Regions from separate parts of the Solibacillus sp. FSL W7-1472 genome, predicted to be linked through region 2. Evidence: riboswitches for the same ligand, from Rfam matches in the RefSeq annotation. Region 2 holds a riboswitch; the other holds the start of a gene.
The links. A riboswitch is a leader RNA that binds a small molecule or an ion and turns the genes downstream of it on or off. The one in region 2 is predicted to bind FMN.
Positions count from the first base shown of each region.

Region 1: linked by a shared signal. The riboswitch ahead of MKY07_RS06120 (ECF transporter S component) and the one ahead of ribE (riboflavin synthase) in region 2 are both predicted to bind FMN.

Region 1 is NZ_CP150208.1:1,270,301-1,275,084, reverse strand. It holds gene brnQ (branched-chain amino acid transport system II carrier protein) at 41-1,393, opposite strand; gene MKY07_RS06120 (ECF transporter S component) at 1,571-2,146, opposite strand; FMN riboswitch at 2,391-2,564, opposite strand; gene MKY07_RS06115 (hypothetical protein) at 2,669-3,892, opposite strand; gene MKY07_RS06110 (RNA polymerase sigma factor SigX) at 3,889-4,422, opposite strand; gene MKY07_RS06105 (ATP-binding protein) at 4,585-4,784, opposite strand, start outside.
Region 2 is NZ_CP150208.1:2,046,105-2,050,888, forward strand. It holds gene MKY07_RS10060 (DUF2812 domain-containing protein) at 148-1,347, opposite strand; gene MKY07_RS10065 (PadR family transcriptional regulator) at 1,340-1,657, opposite strand; gene ribE (6,7-dimethyl-8-ribityllumazine synthase) at 1,796-2,260, opposite strand; gene ribB (3,4-dihydroxy-2-butanone-4-phosphate synthase) at 2,276-2,887, opposite strand; gene ribE (riboflavin synthase) at 2,902-3,537, opposite strand; FMN riboswitch at 3,658-3,791, opposite strand; FMN riboswitch at 3,892-4,029, opposite strand; gene MKY07_RS10085 (VC0807 family protein) at 4,348-4,784, shown strand, end outside.

The sequences.
Region 1 (4,784 bases), 780 kb from region 2:
GTGTGTAAAAGGAAATTTTTCCTCTTACACACCCATTTTTTTAATTCGTATTTACTTCACCGCTGCGATTCGGAATACATAATCCGATAACAGCTCCAACTACAGCCGGTACAATCCATCCTAAGCCAATTGAATAAAGCGGCAAGTAGTCCGCATAGATCGTTGAAATAGATGACAACAAACTTACTTCAAATGCCGGTATACTACCGATCAATGCATTGTATCCATCAATTATACTAATAAAGAATACCAGCACAATCGCACCTGTAAATACAGGTTTTTTATAGTGAAACAACGGTCCTAAAAGTGCCAGGATTATTAACACAATTGCCAGCGGGTAAAGGAACATCAACACCGGAACCGCATATGTAATAATATTCGTTAACCCAAAGTTCGCAATGATAAAAGAAACAGCACATAGCATCACTACAAATGTCTTATAGCTGATTTTCGGAAACACTTCATGGAAAAACTCACTGCATGAAGTAATGAGCCCAATACTTGTTTTCAAACATGCAAGTACAATAATAATCGCCAACAAAATCGCACCGTATGAGCCGAAGTAATGATCAGCTACAGCCGCAAAAATTTGCCCGCCATTTTCAAATGTACCAATAGCGGTTACACTTGATGCTCCCATGTAAGCAATCAGACCGTATATTAGCATCATTAATGCCATTGCAAAAATACCCGATTTCCAAGTCGCTTTTGCAATTTCTTTTTTATCTGTAATACCTGTCCGTTTAATCGCATGGATGACTACAATACCGAACGCAAGTGAAGCAAGTGCATCCATCGTATTATAGCCTTCTTTAAATCCTGTCATAAACGCCTCGTTAATATAAGCCCCAGCAGGCTCAACAAATTTCCCCATCGGAGAAAATAGACTAATTCCGATTAATACAAATAAAAATATTAAAAAGGCTGGCGTTAAGTATTTTCCGATAATGTCCATTATTTTCGCCGGATTTAACGAAAAGTAAAAAACTATCGTGAAGAAAATAAAACTGAATACCGCTAGCCACAATGTTGCCTGTGAAGGATCGATAAACGGTTCAAATCCAACGACAAACGGTACGGTTGCTGTACGTGGAATTGCAAAAAACGGCCCGATTGTTAAATATAAAGCCAATGCAAAAAACAATCCAAACACCGGATGTACTTTACTTGCCAAATCACGCAATCCATTACTTCCCGACAATCCGATTGCCAGAATTCCTAAAAACGGCAAACCAATTGCCGTAACTAAAAAGCCAATTAGCGCAAACCAATAATTCGTTCCTGCCAATTGCCCCATTTGAATCGGAAATATTAAATTTCCCGCTCCAAAAAACATACCAAACAGCATCGTTCCGATTACTGCATAGGTTGAAAATGGTATTTTTTTGTCCATCATATTCTCTCCCAAGATGTCATTTCATGGTGTTTTAATGAAACGTCCTAATTTTCTTAACAATGTACAATATCATATCAGCCCTATAACAGAATGACAATAGTAATAGTAAATATAAAAGGAGCGGTGTCATAAAGTTAACACTTTTACGACATCGCTCCAAATTTTATTATTTAATTAAGCCAAATATTGTCGGCGCTGATTTTCAATCCATACACGCATTGTACGGTAAAGCATCGTCACGACAACAATCATCATAATTCCTTTAACAATATTAAATGGTAAAATACCCAGTACGATCGTTTCGTACATATTATATTCGAAGCCTAGTAAGTACGTATACAGCGGTAAGAACGCCACATAATTTAATGCTGCCATTCCTAGTGACATAACAACCGTAGAAACCACTAAGCCTGTCATTAACCCTTTTGCAGAAGGGAATTTTTTATAAATATAGTAAGCTGGTAAAATGAATAATACACCTGTAGCAAAGTTTGCCATATGACCTACCGGAATCCCTTCAGGAGCCCCTGTGTAAATCCAGTCAAGCACATTTTTGACAAGTTCAACTAGAATACCCGCAACAGGACCCATTGTAATTGCCGCAATCAATGCTGGCACATCACTGAAATCAATTTGTAAAAACACTGGGAACCATGGTAGTGGGAAGTTTAACAACATTAGAACAAATGAAACTCCACTCAGCATTGCGATTGTTACGAATGATCGTAACTTTAAACTTCTTTTTTGCATATAAATCTCTCCTCTTTGCTGATTCCATCTCGCAAGAAGAAAGGACGTATCAAATCATTTCATGAAAAAACCCTTATACTCAAATAGAGCATAAGGGAGAAATAGGCACACTTAAATAAAGGGTCTATCAGTGCATTTGCAGCAATTCCTGATTTTTGTATACGAAAAAATATTCCGCAACAAATAAGGAACTTGAAAATAAGTACTGCAAAGCACGGCATTTTCAAAAAAATGACGACCGTACCTTCACCTTCTCCCATCCAGACTATACTGTCGGCTTTGGAATTGCACCAAATCCTGCACACAAAAGTGGCTCGCGGGCTCGAAAAGTTTGACATAACTTCCTCCAAGTAAATGGTCAGAGGTTATCACTTTTATTACCGCCGGTCGGGAGTTACACCCTGCCCCGAAGATGAATCAATATGAAATTATGTAACAATTACCTTGCTACAATTCTTATTATATATAAAAAAAAGGAATTGTAAAGCCCATTGCTTACAATTCCTAGTAAATTAATTTGGATTATTGAAATTCATAATGGATACGATTTGCAGCAATCGGCTTCTCCACTGGTTTTGTGAAATCAAAACCGCCCCATTGTTCCTGTACAATATTTTCGAATTTGACTTGTTTATCAAAACTTGCCGCTGTCATTATTAACCCTTCAATCATTCGCATTGCTTGTGCAGGCTCGTAATTCTCCAAGTTTAAAGGCTCTTCAAATGTAATCGTAACGACTGATTCAGCGTCTTCAACTTTTAAATATACACCTGGCAATATAACCGTTCTATATATATCGTTCGCTTCCACCGTCATATTTTTGATTGCTTCTTCGACATTTGTAAAGCTCATTCGGAAATTCGGACTTAAATATACCGCCCCATTGCGCATCTGATACATAAAATAATTATATTGAGCGTTCTCATCATTTAATAGAAACGGCTCATTTACATCGCCAATATGATCGAAGTAAATTGGTTTTCCGGAGATATTTTCTATTTGCACTTCCGTATATGCATCACTGAAAGTATCGACAAGTGAACCAAGATAATTCGATAAGGAAGCTGTTCCTGCATCATATTGGTGACCCTCCGGCAATATGTGAACTAGCGTGTTCCCTTCTTCTCGCAATTCACCCTTGTAAGGATGATATTCATTAAACCCGAGCGACTGTTCATCAAGCAACGGACTGAATGTATTATAAAGTTCCAGCTTTGACGGATTTTCTGTACCTGTTTTTTCGGCAACAACTTCATTTGGAATCAATATGCTCACTGGTACGCTTTCTGCATCATCCCCTGCAAGACCAATTTCTAATAATGTGTTGTCGGCAAGCTCATTTTCATAAACTAACGTTTGCTCCGGTTGAGCTTCCGTCGTAAAACTATTAATCATGGAGCGCTCATTTTGTGTAGACGCATCTTCTTTTGCACTCATCGTCATATTTTCTTCCGTTTCTGGAGTCTGAATGTCAAATGTTTCATTTTGCATTGTGACGGACTCATTATTCCCTATAAATTGTGCGCTGATTAAAACAATAATAAATATTGATGCAATCGAAACGAATAACGGTGTCCAACGGATGCCTTTTTGATTGTTTTGCTGTATATGAGGCGGATCTTCATTAAATGCTCCATCATCCTTTAATCGATTAAATACCTCATCTTTTGAACGATGATCGGTTACTTTCGGTGCTTTTTTCAGAAAAAGTTCAATCTCTTTTTCATCCCAATGCTCCTTTTTCATAATGGATTCGCCTCCCTTCCTTCTTGCGCTTCCAATAGCAGCCGCAGATTCTTTAAAGCACGGTGCTGTGTCGTTTTAACTTTGCCGGGCGTCCACCCTAAAATTTCAGCTGTTTCCTGGATGGACAGTTCTTGAATAAATCGCATAATAATAACCATTTTCTGATCTCCTGAACATTCTTCCAATGCAACCAATAATTGATGGAGCTGATCATTTAATTCGGTAAATTGTTCAGGTGAAGGGATTGGGCTTACGAGTTGCTCTGTCTCCCAATCAAATGCTGTAAATGCATGCTTATCACGTACTTGTTTTTTTCTAAAATGATCGATCGCTACATTTTTTGCTATTGAAAACAGCCAGGTCTTTTCAGAGCTTTTCCCTTCGAAACGGTCGTATGATTTTAATACACGAACATACACTTCATGGGCAAGATCCTCAGCTGTGGTACGGTCTTTTACTAAGTAGAACAAAAAATTAAAAACATCCTGATGATACGTATCGTATAATCGATGGAAAATGGATTGCTGCACCCATCCCACCTCCATTCACGTAATTTGTCGTTTTCGAAACAAAAAAGTTACAATAATCATCCGTTTATAAACGAACTAGTCAATTAAAAAGAAAAGTTTATCACTTTGAGCGATTCAAAATGATAAACTTTTTCATACTCATTATTCCATTACCCCATTTTTTTAAGGTAATGGCAAGTAAAATGTAAAGGTTGTACCTTGCTGTTCGACACTATCAACAGAAATTCTTCCGTTATGTGCTTCCACAATATTTTTCGTAATGGCCAGACCTAAGCCCGTTCCGCCTTTTGAGCGAGTACGTGCTTTATCAGCTTTGTAGAACCGTTCGAATACATATGGCAAATCATCTTGAGGAATGCCTT
Region 2 (4,784 bases):
ACAATAGAATAGAAGGGATTGTTTGTAAATAAAAAATAAGGACCTGGAATCTATTTCAGCACTCCCTGACGAAATAAAAAAATTGAAATTTTTCACAGCAAATAGGCAACCCTACCCATGTAAGATTGCCTTTTACACCGCTTGGAACTAACTATCCGCAAGCAGCAATATTTTCTGAGCTGCATTCTCCACTAGAACATCAAGCTCTGCATATCCGTAATAACGTATATACATTACAACCTTATCTTTTGATGCAACTAATTGTTTCCATTCTTCATCCTCGCGAGTAATAAGGTTATCAAAGCCAGGGTGTTTCCTTTCTATGAAACTTTCCCTTTCATCTCCGTATGTATGCCACTCCATCAAGTCAGACAGCAATGGTTTAGCGAACGCCTGAAATGTTAAATTGTATATTTCAGTAGAAACGCTCGGTGAGTATGTACCACTTTTATCTAACCACATTTCATCCTTAATTATTCCACTTTCGTCGGTCTCAAACTGAACGGGTGCAAAGATACTCCAATTTGTTGAATAACGGTTTGCCCAATCGATTTCATCTGTATAATATTCATCCCGGATTAGCTGTGGATTTTGTTCGATATCGGCTAAACGAACAAACGGCAAGTTTTCATCATTCTTTGGAAGTGTATAGTTATCCATTTTTTTTAATTGGTAAAGTGGCATAATTAAGCCGCTTACGAGAATAATCCCTATAAAGACAACCGAAAATACACCATTTTTTCGCAAACTTTTTTTCCAAGGGGCATGATGGTTGATGGCTTTGCCTTCATTTAAACTTTTTTTCAATTCTTTAATCGCCAATAAAGCTCTTATGGCGTAAAAAACATAGTGAATATAGACGAGAGTAAGGATACTTTGCTGTACGACATATCCTTCAACTAAACGTAATACAGGTGCTCCATCCAAAAACCACATTGCCAAAAGCATACCTAGAATCAGGGCCACTACAAGAGAAATCCATACTAAATTAAATACGAGTTTTTTACTTAGCCGCTGTAATGTAAATGCCTGTTCTGCAGAATCTGTATGGATTTCGGGTGCATTGTTTTCAGTTAGTGAAGAGAAAACATGAAACCATTGATAGCTTGTGACATACTTCCAGCCGTTTTCCTCGTACAGATCAATTTGCTCATAGGTAATTAATTTCCTATCTGTCACTTCAATCCGGTATTCAATTCGCTTCGGGTCACCTTTTTTAAAATGGGCTAAATTTGTTCCCATTTTATGAAGGTGGAGCCCCTGTAACGACATATCCGAAAACCAGCTTTCGTGTTCTCCGATTCGCCAGTAGTTGGTTGGTCTGATTTTGCGCACCATTTTAGTCATCGTTTCCCTCCTCTAATATACTGCTGTCGAAAATCAGAGATTTTAGACGAGCATATTCTATTCTTAATGCATGCTCGCCTTCTTTCGTAATTTCATATATTTTTCGCCGCCCATCGTCTTTTGCCAAAGCGATTAATCCGTCTTTTTGCATTCGTGATAGGACACCATATAACGTTCCGGGCCCCATTGTTAAACGGCCTTTTGATACTTCTGTAATGGACTGCATTAATTGATAGCCATGATTTGGACGCATTAACGCCAATAATACGTAGTACATTGCTTCAGTCATTGGCCCGCCATTATAAGACATATTCATTCCTCCAACTATTATGTCATGCGATATATCGTCTGACATAATAGTAAATGACAGGGAATAATTTGTAAACTTGTTATTAAAAGAAAACGAAAAACCACTCCAACATGTTGGAGTGGTCAGCACTAAGCATTCTTAAAACATCTTATTCAAGTTTGCCATTTCAATAGCGGACATTGCGCTGTCGTAGCCTTTATTACCCGCTTTTGTACCAGCGCGTTCAATCGCCTGTTCGATATTTTCTGTTGTGACAATACCGAAAATTACCGGAACCCCTGTATCCAAGCCTGCTTTGGCAATTCCTTTTGCTGCTTCGTTACATACATAGTCGTAATGTGTAGTTGATCCGCGAATGACCGTACCTAAACCGATTACTGCATCATAATTATTTGTTTCAGCCATTTTTTTTGCAACAAACGGTACTTCAAAAGCACCTGGCACCCATGCTGTATCAATGTTTGCTTCGTCAACACCGTGACGTTTTAAACCATCCAGTGCACCGCTTAATAACTTATCATTAATAAATTCATTGAATCGCCCAACGACAATTCCGATTTTCAAATCTGTTCCGACTAATTGTGCTTCAAATGTTTTTCCCATTTTAATTGCTCCTTTTTATACCGATACGGTAGTTAATTTTATATATTGAACTAAGTCTTCGATTGTAATAAATTTCAGTTTATGTTTTTGCGCTAGCTTTTCGAGCTGCGGCAAGCGGGCCATTGAACCATCTTCGTTCATAATTTCACAGATGACCGCGACTTCATTCGAACCGCAAAGCTTTGCCAGGTCAACGCCTGCTTCCGTATGCCCTCGACGTTCCAACACGCCCCCCTGTTTTGCAATGAGGGGGAATACATGGCCCGGACGATGAAAATGCCCCGGTTCTGTTGCTGGATCCAGCAATGCTAACATCGTTTTAGAACGCTCAAATGCACTTATACCTGTCGTTGTATGGATATGATCGATACTAATCGTAAAAGCCGTTTGATATGTATCGGTATTGCTTTGCACCATTGGATGAAGGGAAAGCTTTTCTGCAATTGCAGATGAAATTGGTGTACAAATTAACCCTCTTCCATAAAGCGCCATAAAATTAATATTTTCCGGTGTAGCGAATTCTCCTAACACAAGAAAATCCCCTTCATTTTCACGGTTCTCGTCATCTGACACAATAATAATCTCACCGTTTTTCAATGCCTGAATTGCTTCTTCAATCGTATTCATTTATCACCACTCCTTTAAAATCCGGTACGTTGCAAAAAGTCCATTGTAATCGTACTTCCCGTTTGATTTTGTAAATGTTTTTTTACATATTTTCCGATTAGATCTGTTTCAATGTTCACAACATCTCCTGGCTTTTTATAGCCTAGTACAGTCTGCTCATACGTATGAGGGATTAAGGAAATGGTAATGAATGTGTCTGTCACCTCAAAAATCGTTAAACTCGTGCCGTCTACTGTAATCGAGCCTTTCTTGATGCATTCTGCAATCAAATGCTTTTCCATTGCCAAATCAATATAAACTGCATTGGCGACCGGTCTTTTCCGTTGAATTGTCGCTATCCCATCCACGTGGCCCGATACAATATGCCCCCCGAAACGACCATTCGCCGACATTGCCCGTTCCAAATTGACAGGCTTACCTGCTGCTAATTGCTGGAGGCTGGTTGCTTTGACGGTTTCCGGCATAACATCCGCCAAAAATACGGTTGGCGAGAAATGCTTTACGGTCAAACAGACACCGTTAACGGCAATACTGTCCCCGAGTTGGACATCCTCTAAAATTTTGCTTGCGCGAATGGCTAGTTCCATCGCTTGTGTGGACTGGCTGATCGTTTCAACCGTTCCAAGTTCTTCAATGATTCCTGTAAACATCCTGCTCACCTCTTTTTAATAATAAAAAAGAACCCCGATTGAAGTCGGAGTTCGATGAGAGGAAAATTGAGCATCATCAAATAAGCTTTTTGAAGATAATTTTCAAAAAACTGCTGACATTGCTTCCTTCTCCCATCCAGACTATAACTGTCGGCTTTGGACTTGCACCAAATCCTGCACACAAAAGTGGCTCACGGGCTTAGAGATTACTCATCACCGTCGATTGGGAATTTCACCCGACCCCGAAGGAAATTATTTTTCAATGGAAATAAAAAAATCCCGTCACAAGGCGCGACAGGAAAAGTGTATAGCAAAAAACCACATTAAAAATCAAAAAATTTTAAAAATGTGTTGCCATTCCTTCTCCCATCCAGACTATAACTGTCGGCTTTGGATTTGCACCAAAATCCTGCACACAAAAAAGTGGCTCACGGGCTTAGAGATTAACTCATCACCGTCGATTGGGAATTTCACCCGACCCCGAAGGAAATTATTTTATTTGAAAGTTATTGTAACATAAATAAATTAAAAAGCTAATAGTATTTTAGCACTTACTTACTTTTTGTTCCCTCAATCTTTTTACATCTACCCCTCTATCAAATTAATATTTTGAAACTTTACTCATGGTAATACGTAGAAGAATATACATAATATCACAGAAAATAGAAAGGACTTATTGCAAGCTGATTTTAATTGTCTCTCATTTGCTTGGTTGCTTTTTTTAAGTTTTAATTTGTATAAAATATAGTGTCGGATAATCTTCAGTAATATAAAAAAACAAATACCTTTTTAACGATAATGGAGGCTTTTATGGCGAATAATTCACAATCGAATAAATATCTTATCTTTCTAGAACTACTGTTTTATGCAGCTTTACCCTATGCAATATGGAAGTTTGGCCGAGAGCCTTTTGGTGACTATGCTGCGATGCTGCTGTCCACTGTTCCCGGGATAATTTATACTGTTTACCGCTTTGCTAAGGATCGGCAGTTTAATGTGACGGGCTTGTTTATTTTAGGCTCGATGCTTATAGGTACTACAGTAGATTTATTGTCAGGTTCAGCGGAGCAAATGATTTGGAATAATGTTTATTTAGGTCTTTTTTACACATTTCTCTATGTAATTTTATTTATTATAAAAAAGCCTTTTCCTTTGTATGTTGCAATTGATTTTGCATATTTGCAAGGCTATGCACGAAAGGACAGTAAAGCTTTGTTCTTTCAAAAAGGGATTTTCGAATGGTTTCA